Tunturibacter gelidoferens: one gene and its partners. The protein of the gene in region 3 binds, or shares a complex with, the protein of the main gene of each other region. Links are inferred from orthologs where the notes say so. Each region holds a gene or a part of one and is shown on either strand. Other genes may lie near its edges.

What was found. The genes of interacting proteins can lie anywhere in the genome.
Region 1: the proteins of RBB81_RS14390 (region 3) and nuoD are in contact, whole or in part, in a cryo-EM structure (PDB 6KHJ), measured with the Thermosynechococcus vestitus proteins. The link is inferred for Tunturibacter gelidoferens from one-to-one orthologs. Residues at the interface, in WP_011056552.1 of Thermosynechococcus vestitus: Leu46, Met47, Tyr48, Thr50, Ala51, Cys52, Phe54, Ile55, Glu56, Ala58, Ala59, Ile61, Gly62, Ser63, Arg64, Phe65, Asn76, Pro78, Thr89, Thr91, Lys93, Met94, Ala97, Leu101, Met123, Phe124, Ser126, Asp127, Ser128, Tyr129; in WP_011057128.1 of Thermosynechococcus vestitus: Pro17, His18, His19, Pro20, Ser21, Met22, Val25, Arg27, Met29, Thr31, Ile38, Asp39, Cys40, Glu41, Pro42, Val43, Ile44, Gly45, Tyr46, Leu47, His48, Arg49, Gly50, Met51, Lys53, Ile54, Asn57, Arg58, Pro65, Tyr66.
Region 2: the proteins of RBB81_RS14390 (region 3) and nuoH are in contact, whole or in part, in a crystal structure (PDB 6Y11), measured with the Thermus thermophilus proteins. The link is inferred for Tunturibacter gelidoferens from one-to-one orthologs. Residues at the interface, in WP_096411117.1 of Thermus thermophilus: Arg16, Glu17, Gly18, Leu24, Leu27, Val28, Trp30, Gly31, Arg32, Asn34, Ser35, Trp37, Thr54, Asp55, Ala56, Asp59, Ala61, Arg62, Phe63, Gly64, Glu66, Val67, Phe68, Arg69, Ala70, Ser71, Arg73, Gln74, Ala75, Asp76; in WP_096411122.1 of Thermus thermophilus: Arg36, Val44, Arg45, Met46, Gly47, Pro48, Asn49, Arg50, Val51, Leu57, Gln58, Ala61, Asp62, Ile64, Lys65, Ile67, Phe68, Lys69, Glu70, Ile72, Val74, Glu223, Ala224, Glu225, His233, Thr234, Glu235, Tyr236, Ser237, Trp241.

The regions. Positions count from the first base shown.
Region 1 is NZ_CP132938.1:2,707,123-2,710,192, reverse strand. Bases 72-3,070 are described here. They hold nuoD (NADH dehydrogenase (quinone) subunit D), read left to right. Parts: upstream 72-936; coding sequence 937-2,205; downstream 2,206-3,070. Other genes in these bases: nuoF (NADH-quinone oxidoreductase subunit NuoF), read left to right, coding at 3,017-3,070; nuoE (NADH-quinone oxidoreductase subunit NuoE), read left to right, coding at 2,507-3,016; RBB81_RS12085 (transcriptional regulator), read left to right, coding at 2,290-2,514; RBB81_RS12095 (NADH-quinone oxidoreductase subunit C), read left to right, coding at 446-937; RBB81_RS12100 (NADH-quinone oxidoreductase subunit A), read left to right, coding at 72-446. Also shown: more of RBB81_RS12100, read left to right, coding at 39-71.
Region 2 is NZ_CP132938.1:2,701,367-2,704,392, reverse strand. The notes cover bases 72-3,026. They hold nuoH (NADH-quinone oxidoreductase subunit NuoH), read left to right. Parts: upstream 72-989; coding sequence 990-2,063; downstream 2,064-3,026. Other genes in these bases: nuoL (NADH-quinone oxidoreductase subunit L), read left to right, coding at 3,007-3,026; nuoK (NADH-quinone oxidoreductase subunit NuoK), read left to right, coding at 2,690-3,001; RBB81_RS12060 (NADH-quinone oxidoreductase subunit J family protein), read left to right, coding at 2,181-2,687; RBB81_RS12070 (molybdopterin-dependent oxidoreductase), read left to right, coding at 72-939. In the rest of the region: more of RBB81_RS12070, read left to right, coding at 1-71. UniProt on the Escherichia coli protein: NDH-1 shuttles electrons from NADH, via FMN and iron-sulfur (Fe-S) centers, to quinones in the respiratory chain. The immediate electron acceptor for the enzyme in this species is believed to be ubiquinone.
Region 3 is NZ_CP132938.1:3,245,663-3,248,603, forward strand. What follows is about bases 4-2,873. They hold RBB81_RS14390 (NADH-quinone oxidoreductase subunit B), read left to right. Parts: upstream 4-1,126; coding sequence 1,127-1,621; downstream 1,622-2,873. Other genes in these bases: glnD ([protein-PII] uridylyltransferase), read left to right, coding at 4-840; RBB81_RS14395 (OmpA family protein), read left to right, coding at 1,846-2,873. In the rest of the region: more of glnD, read left to right, coding at 1-3; more of RBB81_RS14395, read left to right, coding at 2,874-2,941. UniProt on the Escherichia coli protein: NDH-1 shuttles electrons from NADH, via FMN and iron-sulfur (Fe-S) centers, to quinones in the respiratory chain. The immediate electron acceptor for the enzyme in this species is ubiquinone.

The DNA.
Region 1 (3,070 bases), 540 kb from region 3 along the record:
GACACTTGCCAGCCGCAATCTTAGAGTCGAAGATGGCCATGCACAGTTACCCCTACATTTGGAACTACCTTCCACTCGTGCTTCAGATTCTGGTCGCGCTCGGACTTGCTGTGGGCATGGTCGGCGCCTCGTTTCTCATCGGAAAACACAAAAACTCACGCACCAAGGCCGGAGCCTACGAGTGCGGCATGGACCCGGTGGGCGACGCTCGAGGCCGCTTTACCGTGCGTTTCTACATGGTCGCGATGCTCTTTATCCTGTTCGATGTCGAAGCCGTCTTCATGCTTCCCTGGGCCGTGATCTTCCGCCGTCTCCCAGCCATCACCGGCTCGCGCATGTTCGGATTCTACGAGATGCTCGTCTATCTCGGCTTCGTCGCCGTCGGCCTCTTTTATGTGTGGAAAAAGGGCATCCTGAACTGGGCGAACGATAAAGGGGACCTCTAATGTACGATCCAGCCTCTGCGATTAAAGGCAAACAGGCTGTCTTCGAGGCGCATCCTGAAAACGCTGCGGTCAAGGCCTTGGCCGACCTCGCGACAGATGCCAAATATGACCGCGCTGAGCTGACCATCACGGTGGCTCGAGAGAACATCATCACAGCAGCCAAAGCCGCTCAGCAGGCCGGATACAACTTCCTTGAAGATGTCACTGCAGTGGATTGGTACCCGTCTGAGCCACGCTTCCAGATCACCTATCACATCCTCTCGCTCAAGTTGAAGGAGCGTCTGCGCCTCGCGGTTCGTCTCGACGGAGACGATGCCGCGCTCGACAGCATTACTTCGGTCTGGCCCTCCGCCAACTTCTACGAACGCGAAGTCTTCGACCTCTTCGGCGTCCACTTCGGCGGTCATCCCAACCTTCGCCGAATCATGATGCCGGAAGACTGGAACGGGCATCCATTACGCAAGGACTACCCCGTGGAGGGCTACCGCTAATGACTCCCCCTGTTGAAGAACTTACCGGAGTGGCGGCTATCAATCCGGGCATAGATGATTTAATCGCCAACTCAGCACGAAATCGACAGAACCCTCCGTCCGGCGACCAGACCATGATCATCAACATGGGTCCGCAGCATCCCTCGACCCACGGTGTGCTTCGGCTGGTCATCGAGGTCGACGGTGAAACCATCGTAGGGCTGGCTCCGGATATCGGCTATCTTCACACCGGTATCGAGAAGACCTGCGAGGCCAAGTTCTACCAGCAGGTCGTTCCCATGACCGACCGCATCGACTATCTCTGTCCCATGACCAACAACCTCGCCTACTGCCTTGCGGTAGAGAAGTTGCTGGGCCTTGAGATTCCCGAGCGCGCGCAGTATCTCCGTGTCCTCTTCAACGAGCTCACCCGCATCCAATCGCACCTGGTCTGGCTCGGCACCCACGCCATGGACATCGGCGCACTCACTGTCTTCCTCTACTGCTTCCGCGAGCGCGAAGATCTGCTGCGCATCTTCGAGGCGGTAGCCGGCCAGCGCATGATGACCAGCTACGTTCGCGTCGGCGGCCTTAGCCTCGAACCACCGCGGGATATCTACGACAAGATCCGCACCTTCCTCAAAAACTTTCCTGCCCACGTTGAGGAGTACGAAGGCCTGCTGCAGACCAACCCCATCTGGATGAACCGCCTGAAAGGCGTGGGGTACCTTTCAGCCGAGGATGCGATCGCACTAGGCGTTACCGGGCCGCCACTGCGTGCCTCGGGGGTCGACTTCGATGTCCGCCGCGACATGCCGTACTCCGGCTACGAGAAGTTCCAGTTCAACGTGCCGGTCTCTGATGTCGGCGACGTGTGGGCGCGCTACATCGTTCGCATGCAGGAGTTCCGCGAGTCGGTCAAGATCTGCCTGCAGGCGCTCGATGGTCTTCCCGAGGGAAGCATCGTCGCGGACGCACCGAAGATCATCCTGCCAAATCGCGAGCAGATGAAGACCCAGATGGAGTCCCTCATCCATCACTTCAAGATTGTGACGGAAGGCTTTGGCGTTCCAGCAGGTGAGGCGACCAGCTCCGTCGAAGCGCCGCACGGCATGATGAACTACTACGTCGTCTCCGACGGCACCGCCAAACCCTACCGCGTCCACATGCGCAATCCGGGATTTGCCACACTGCAGGCACTCGAAACCATGTGCAAAGGCCGTCTCCTCGCCGATGTCGTCGCCGTCATCGGGTCGATCGATATCGTTCTGGGCGAGATCGACCGCTAACCTCTGATGCTCGAAGCACGCCTCAGAGCTGAACTTTGGACCTCGTGGGCCTCACTGATCCGCTCTTACGCGGCCGCCCACGGAATGAATAGCAGGCATCATGCGGTAGTTGAAGTGGGAGCAGAAGAGATTACACTTCGTGTGGCCAGCCGATGGCTTCGCTTCACGCACGAGACGATGGAATCAAGTGATGGAAGCCGCTCTACCTTCACCATGCAGGAAGATGGAACGGTCAAATTGAACGGTATCGCCGAAGAGATGGACCTTGCCGCCGAGAGGCTGGCGCGGGAGATGATGCAGAGTGAGTGAAATAGCCAATACGATCTTTTCGCCAGAGACGGCCGCACGCTTCGACCATCTCGTCACCATCTACCCGCTCAAGCGGTCGGCGCTTGTGCCCATGCTGCTCTACGCACAGGATGAGATCGGTTATATCTCTGATGCTGTCATCGCCGAGATCGCGGAGCGCATCGACCTTCTGGAGTTGGACGTACGCAACGTGCTTTCGTATTACTCCATGCTGCGCACCAGGCCCGCCGGAAAGTACAACGTGCAGGTCTGCACCAATATCTCCTGCATGCTGCGTGGCGGCTACGAGATCCTCGACCACTGCAAGCATAAGCTGGGCATTGGCCATAAAGGCACGACCCCGGACGGCGTCTTCTCACTGGAAGAAGTCGAGTGCATCGGCGCCTGCTGCTGGGCTCCAGCCATTCAGATCAACTATGATTTCCACGACGACCTCACCACAGAGAAAGTCGACGTTCTCTTCCAGATTTATCGCGACGGCCAGGGAAAGGACGTGAAGTAGATGCCATCACTCGTCTCGCACCCCGATGAGGTAAAAGTTGTTTCCCGCCGCTTC
Region 2 (3,026 bases), 540 kb from region 3 along the record:
TCGGAGTTCCGCGGCGGCGATCTGCAGCGCCTGCTCGCATTCGGCAAGACTCTGCCCAACCGCAAGTTCGCGCTGATCTCCGACTACGTCAACTCTCGCGGAGCCGCCGACATGGGCCTGCTGCCCGACCTGCTACCCGGCTACACTCCGCTCGCAGGGAACACTACCTTCGCCGAATACAACACTCCAACCACCCCGGGTCTCGACATGCTTGAGATCTTCGAAGCAGCAGAACGCGGCGAACTCTCCGCTCTGTATGTCGTCGGTTCCAACCCCGTCTCCCGTTACGGAATCGATCCCTTATCTCTCAAAGACACATTCGTAGTCGTGCAGGACATGTTCCTCACCGAGACGGCAGCCCTCGCGGACGTGATCCTCCCGGCCGCGAATCTCTACGAAAAATCCGGCTCCGTCACCAACAGCTACGGCGACCTCCAGCTCGTCAACAAGGCTGGTGACCGTGCCGGAGTCCGCACCGACTTCGAGATGATCGTTCGTATCGCCGACAAGATGGGCGCAAATATGCAAGCCCTCATTCCCTTCGGCAAAGGCACTCGCGCCGACATGGGCCAGTCCCGCGGCGCACAGTCCGGCGAGGCCGACCGTCATGCCGTATGGCTTGCCGCAAACAACATGGAGCCGAAACTCAGCCCCTTCGATCCGTTCGCCATTCTCGATGAGATCCAGCGCCTAGTCCCCGGCTACAACCTGCTGCGACTTCAGCTGCTCAGCGGCAATGATCAGCATCTGCAGCCTGCCGTAGCTACCCACGACCTCGTTCAAATCGGCAACCGCCGCGACCTCGTCCTGCCGGCGAACGATACACTGTTTACCTCGGGCACCCTGGGTCGCTACTCCGCCATGCTCTCCGATCTGCAGCACAACGAGAGCCTCCGTCCTCCAACCGGCCTCACGCAGATCCAGCCCGCAGCCGACTAAGTAGACTCAACAGCAGACTCGAAACAACTACAGGAGCCCAACCCACCGCCGTGAGCCACCTCAGCCCATTTCAGACGTTCCTGCTGCTCAGCATCCTTAAGGTCGTGGTCGTCCTCGTCATCACGCTGATGTCGGTCGCCTACACGGTGCTACTCGAGCGCAAGGTTCTGGGTCGCATCCAGAACCGTTGGGGACCTTCTCGCGTCGGACCCTTCGGACTGATGCAGCCGCTCGCCGACGGAATCAAACTCTTCCTCAAGGAAGACCTCCTGCCTATCGCCGCCGAACGCCCTCTCTTCATCCTTGCACCTATCATCGCGTTGGCCTGTGCGCTTATTTCCATCGCGGTCGTCCCATTCGGCGGAATGCAGACCGTCAATGTCAATGGTGTTGGCGTCGAGATGTTCAACATCGCTGACCTCAACATCGGCCTCCTCGTCATTCTAGGCATCACCTCGATCGGGGTCTACGGCATCGCGCTCTCCGGCTGGTCGTCGAATAACAAGTTCGCCTTGCTGGGCAGCCTCCGCGCCACCTCGCAGATGATCAGCTACGAACTCGCCCTTGGCCTATCGCTCGTCGGCGTTGTTCTCCGCGCACAATCTCTCAGCCTCCGCGACATCGTCAACAGCCAGGGCGCTCACGGCCTGCTCTCCTGGAACTTCTTTGGTGGATTCCAGTTCGTTGGGTTCTTCATCTACATCATGGCCGCTTACGCTGAGACCAACCGCGCGCCCTTCGACCTTCCCGAAGCAGAATCCGAACTCGTCGCCGGCTATCACACCGAGTACAGCTCCATGAAGTTCGCCATGTTTTTCATGGCTGAGTACGCGAACATGATCACCGTAAGCTGCGTTGCTTCGCTGCTCTTCTTCGGCGGAGCCTCCAGCCCCCTCGGCCATCTCCTCCCAGCGGACTTCGGCGGCCCTATCCTATCGGCCATCTTTCCAATCCTCTGGTTCGTACTCAAAGTTCTGGCCTTCCTGCTTCTCTTTATCTGGGTCCGCGGCACACTGCCCCGCTTCCGTTATGACCAGCTCATGAGCTTCGGCTGGAAGTTTCTCCTGCCGCTCGCCATGGCCAACATCATCGTCACGAGTCTTGTCATTGCCTTACGGAGTTAGCTCCACGGAATACGCAACAAGGTGTTTTACAATCAGCAGATAGCCCAGTTCTTCGAAATCGGCCTCTGCCCTGTTTCAAGCGTCTCAAGCGACTCACAAAGGACCTGACGGAACATCATGCAACTGGCACTCTTTCTCATCTTTGGCGGGCTGGCCGTAGCGGGAGCGCTCAACCTCCTCCTGCAGCGCCATCCCATCAACAGCGCACTGTCGCTGGTCGTCGTCATGATGTCGCTGGCCGTCCTTTACTGGTCGCTCGGAGCCGAGTTCCTCGCCGCATCCCAGGTCATCGTCTACTCCGGCGCCATCATGGTCTTCTTCGTCTTCGTCATCATGCTTTTGAACGCCGGCGAAGAGGAGCGAACTACAGGCAGCCGCGCCGCCTACCTCGTCGGCTTTCCCGGCGCCGCAGCCATCTTCTGCCTGCTCAGCTTCGTCTTCCTGTCGGAGCGCAAGGCGCTCGGCTACACCAACATCGGCGGCTATCTCAACCACGTCACCAGCAATATCTCCGAGATCAGCACCATTCTCTTCACCAAGCTGCTGCTTCCCTTCGAAGTCACCTCCATCCTCATCCTGGTAGCCATCCTCGGAGCCGTCGTGCTCGCGCGAAAGGAGCAGTAGAGATGCTCCCACAGGTGCCCATCGCCGCTTATCTCATCCTCGCTGCCATACTCTTCTCGGTCGGCGTCGCGGCCTTCCTCATCAAACGCAACCTCATCACTATCTTCATGTCGATTGAGCTTATGCTCAACGCCGTCAACCTCACCTTCGTCGCCTTCGCGCACATGTGGCATCAGCTCTCCGGTCAGATCTTCGTCTTCTTCGTGATGGTCGTCGCCGCAGCCGAGGCCGCCGTCGGCCTTGCCATCATCATCGCCATCTTCCGCACGCGTGAAACGCTGAACGTCGACCAGATCGACCTGATGAAATCGTGAACTCTATGCCCTCTGCCTCCATGAT
Region 3 (2,941 bases):
TGGAAGGCTGAGAATCTCTGGCGGCTCTTTATTGCGACGGCGAATTATCTGGACCGCAGCGTGGATGAGGAGCGGTTAGGTGCTCAGGAGGAGAGCGAGCTGGTGCATCGTGTGGTGGCGCTGCTGCCTGGCCAGAAAGCCGGGGTGCTGGAGTACCTGGAGGGCTTTCCGGAGCGCTACGTACTGACCCGGACTCCAGAGCAGGTACGAACGCACTTCAAGATGGCGACGGGTTTCGCGAGCGACCCGGTACAGCTTGATTTTCGGTATGCGACTACAGTGAGCGAGCTGACGCTGGTGACGCGCGACCGGCCACAGCTGTTTGCGACGATGGCCGGAGTGCTCGCGGCGTGGGGAATGAATATCGTAACGGCGGATGCGTTTTCGAATCGGCAGGGCGTGGTCGTGGATACGTTCCGGTTTACGGACAGCTTTCGGACGCTGGAGATGAATGCCTCCGAGCACGAGGCGTTCGTGAAGAGCGTGCACGATGTGATGACGGGGGCTGTGTCGGTTGAGAAGCTGCTGAGCGGGCGGCGGAGAGGGAGGCGAAAGGCGCCGCTGATGGTGGTGGAGACCCGGGTGGAGTTCGACGATGAGGCTTCGTCGCACAGTACGCTGCTGGAGGTGGTGGCTCAGGATACGACTGGACTGTTGAGAGCGTTGAGCCTGACGCTGGCGGCACAGGGTTGCAATATCGAGGTAGCGCTGGTGGATACGGAAGGGGAGACGGCTATCGACGTTTTTTACCTGACGCGAAGTGGGGCAAAGCTGGACGATGAGGAAGAACAGAAGCTGCGGGAGGCTCTGCTGCGGGCCATGGAGGAGAACGCGCGCTAGGTTTTGGAAATGGTTCACGCTTCCGATGCCTGATCTCGGTCTAAGCAACCTGGCGAGGGATGAAGCGCATCTCAACCGCGACCTTGAATTTGCTCGCCGGTAGGCCAATCGAAAGCGCGGAATAAAGCTATGCGGCGCTTGTATGGAGTTTTATATTAGAGACATGAGCACAGCTACCAGCGACAACACAAGTAACGGCCGCCCGACAGCCACTCCGCAAAGGACTGATCGCTACCTCTTCGGCAACCTAGAGAGCTCCGGCAAGAACCACGAGAAGGTAACCGAGGTGAGCTGGGGAGACGAGCAGCCAGAGGGGATTGTGCTGGCTTCGATGGACGCAGCGATCAACTGGGTGCGCAAGAACTCTATCTGGCCGATGACCTTTGGACTGGCGTGCTGCGCGATCGAGATGATGTCGATGGGCGGGTCGCGGTACGACATTGCGCGGTTCGGGGCGGAGGTGTTTCGACCGTCGCCACGGCAGAGCGACCTGATGATTATTGCGGGGCGGGTTTCGCAGAAGATGGCGCCCGTGATTCGACGGCTATACGAACAGATGCCGGAGCCAAAGTGGGTGATCTCGATGGGGGCGTGTGCGACCTCGGGTGGGGTTTTCAATAACTACGCTCTGCTTCAGGGTGTCAACCAGATCATTCCGGTGGATGTGTACGTTCCCGGGTGTCCTCCACGGCCAGAGCAGCTGCTGTACGCCATCACGCTTTTGCAGGAAAAGATCCAGCAGGAACGCGGATCTATGCGAAAAACGCTGAATTTGAGTTAATGCATCAACAAAAGTGCAGTTACTGGATGGGTTCGCCCTTCCCAGCCAAAGACCGTTTTTACCTTTCTCGCTGGTAACCTATTGAAAATAGTGTCATCGAAGAGTATTTTTTTACCGGATGCATTAGCAACTGAAGTAAGCTGTAGAGAATCGAACCAACAAAACGACCCCGTAGATGATATGAAGGCTCGTAAAAACGCAACACTTTGAGTGGAGGAACTCGAATGGTTTATCGCCCGTTTCGTAGTACACGCCGGTACTTACTGGCTGCATGTGCAGTCGGCCTCGGAGTTGCCAGTGTCAGTGCACAGACTCCCAGCACAGCCGCCCCGGTGGGGCCGAACCCTTCGCGCGTCGACGTATTTATGGGGTACTCCTACTTTGGGGCTCACGGTCAGGTAAAGCCGGCGGGTATCAATTACTCGTCAATTGACACGGGCGCGATGGGCAGCGGCGCGTACTACTTCAACAAGTACGTTGGTGGCGAGATCATCTTCGCGGCGCATCCGGACGGTCATAACGACGGGTTGTACACGGCATCTGCTGGACCAATCTTCCGTGCTCCGATGCAGAACTTCACGCTGTTTGCGCATGGTTTGGCGGGTGGTGCTCGACTTGGTGGACCGAACCAGTCAAATCCATTTATCTATCACGAACCCTACCAGTGGGGCCCGACCCTTACGGTTGGCGGCGGTATGGACTACGATCTTCCCTTCTTGAACAACAGATTCTCTCTGCGGCTGTTCCAGGTTGACTATCGCTACGTTCATGCGAACTACGGTCCACCAGTGCCGATTCCGACTAGCGGTGTGCTAGGTGGCCGAGCGAACCTGAGCGGAGCTGAAGTGAGCACGGGCATCGTGGCTCATTTTGGCCATATCATTCCTCCTCCGCCGGTGACCTACTCCTGCGCGGTCTCTCCTGCGACGGTCTTCCCTGGCGATCCCATTACGGTCACCGGAACGCCTCTGAATCTAAACCCCAAGAAGACGGCGACCTACAGCTGGACTGCTGATGGCGGTACGATCTCGGGAACCTCGACGACAGCCAACATCGATACGAAGTCTGCGAATCCCGGCACCTACACGGTGAAGGGCCATGTGACCGAGGGTCCCAAACCCGGCGAGATGGCGGACTGCTCGGCCAGTTATACGGTGAAGGCGTTTGAGCCGCCGACCTTGAGCTGCTCGGCCAATCCTTCGACGGTTGCCCCGGGAGACTCCTCAACGATTACAGCGAGCGGGGTAAGCCCACAGAATCGTCCTCTGACGTATAGCTACAGCTCGTCGGCTGGAACTGTCTCAGGGAACGGCTCGACCG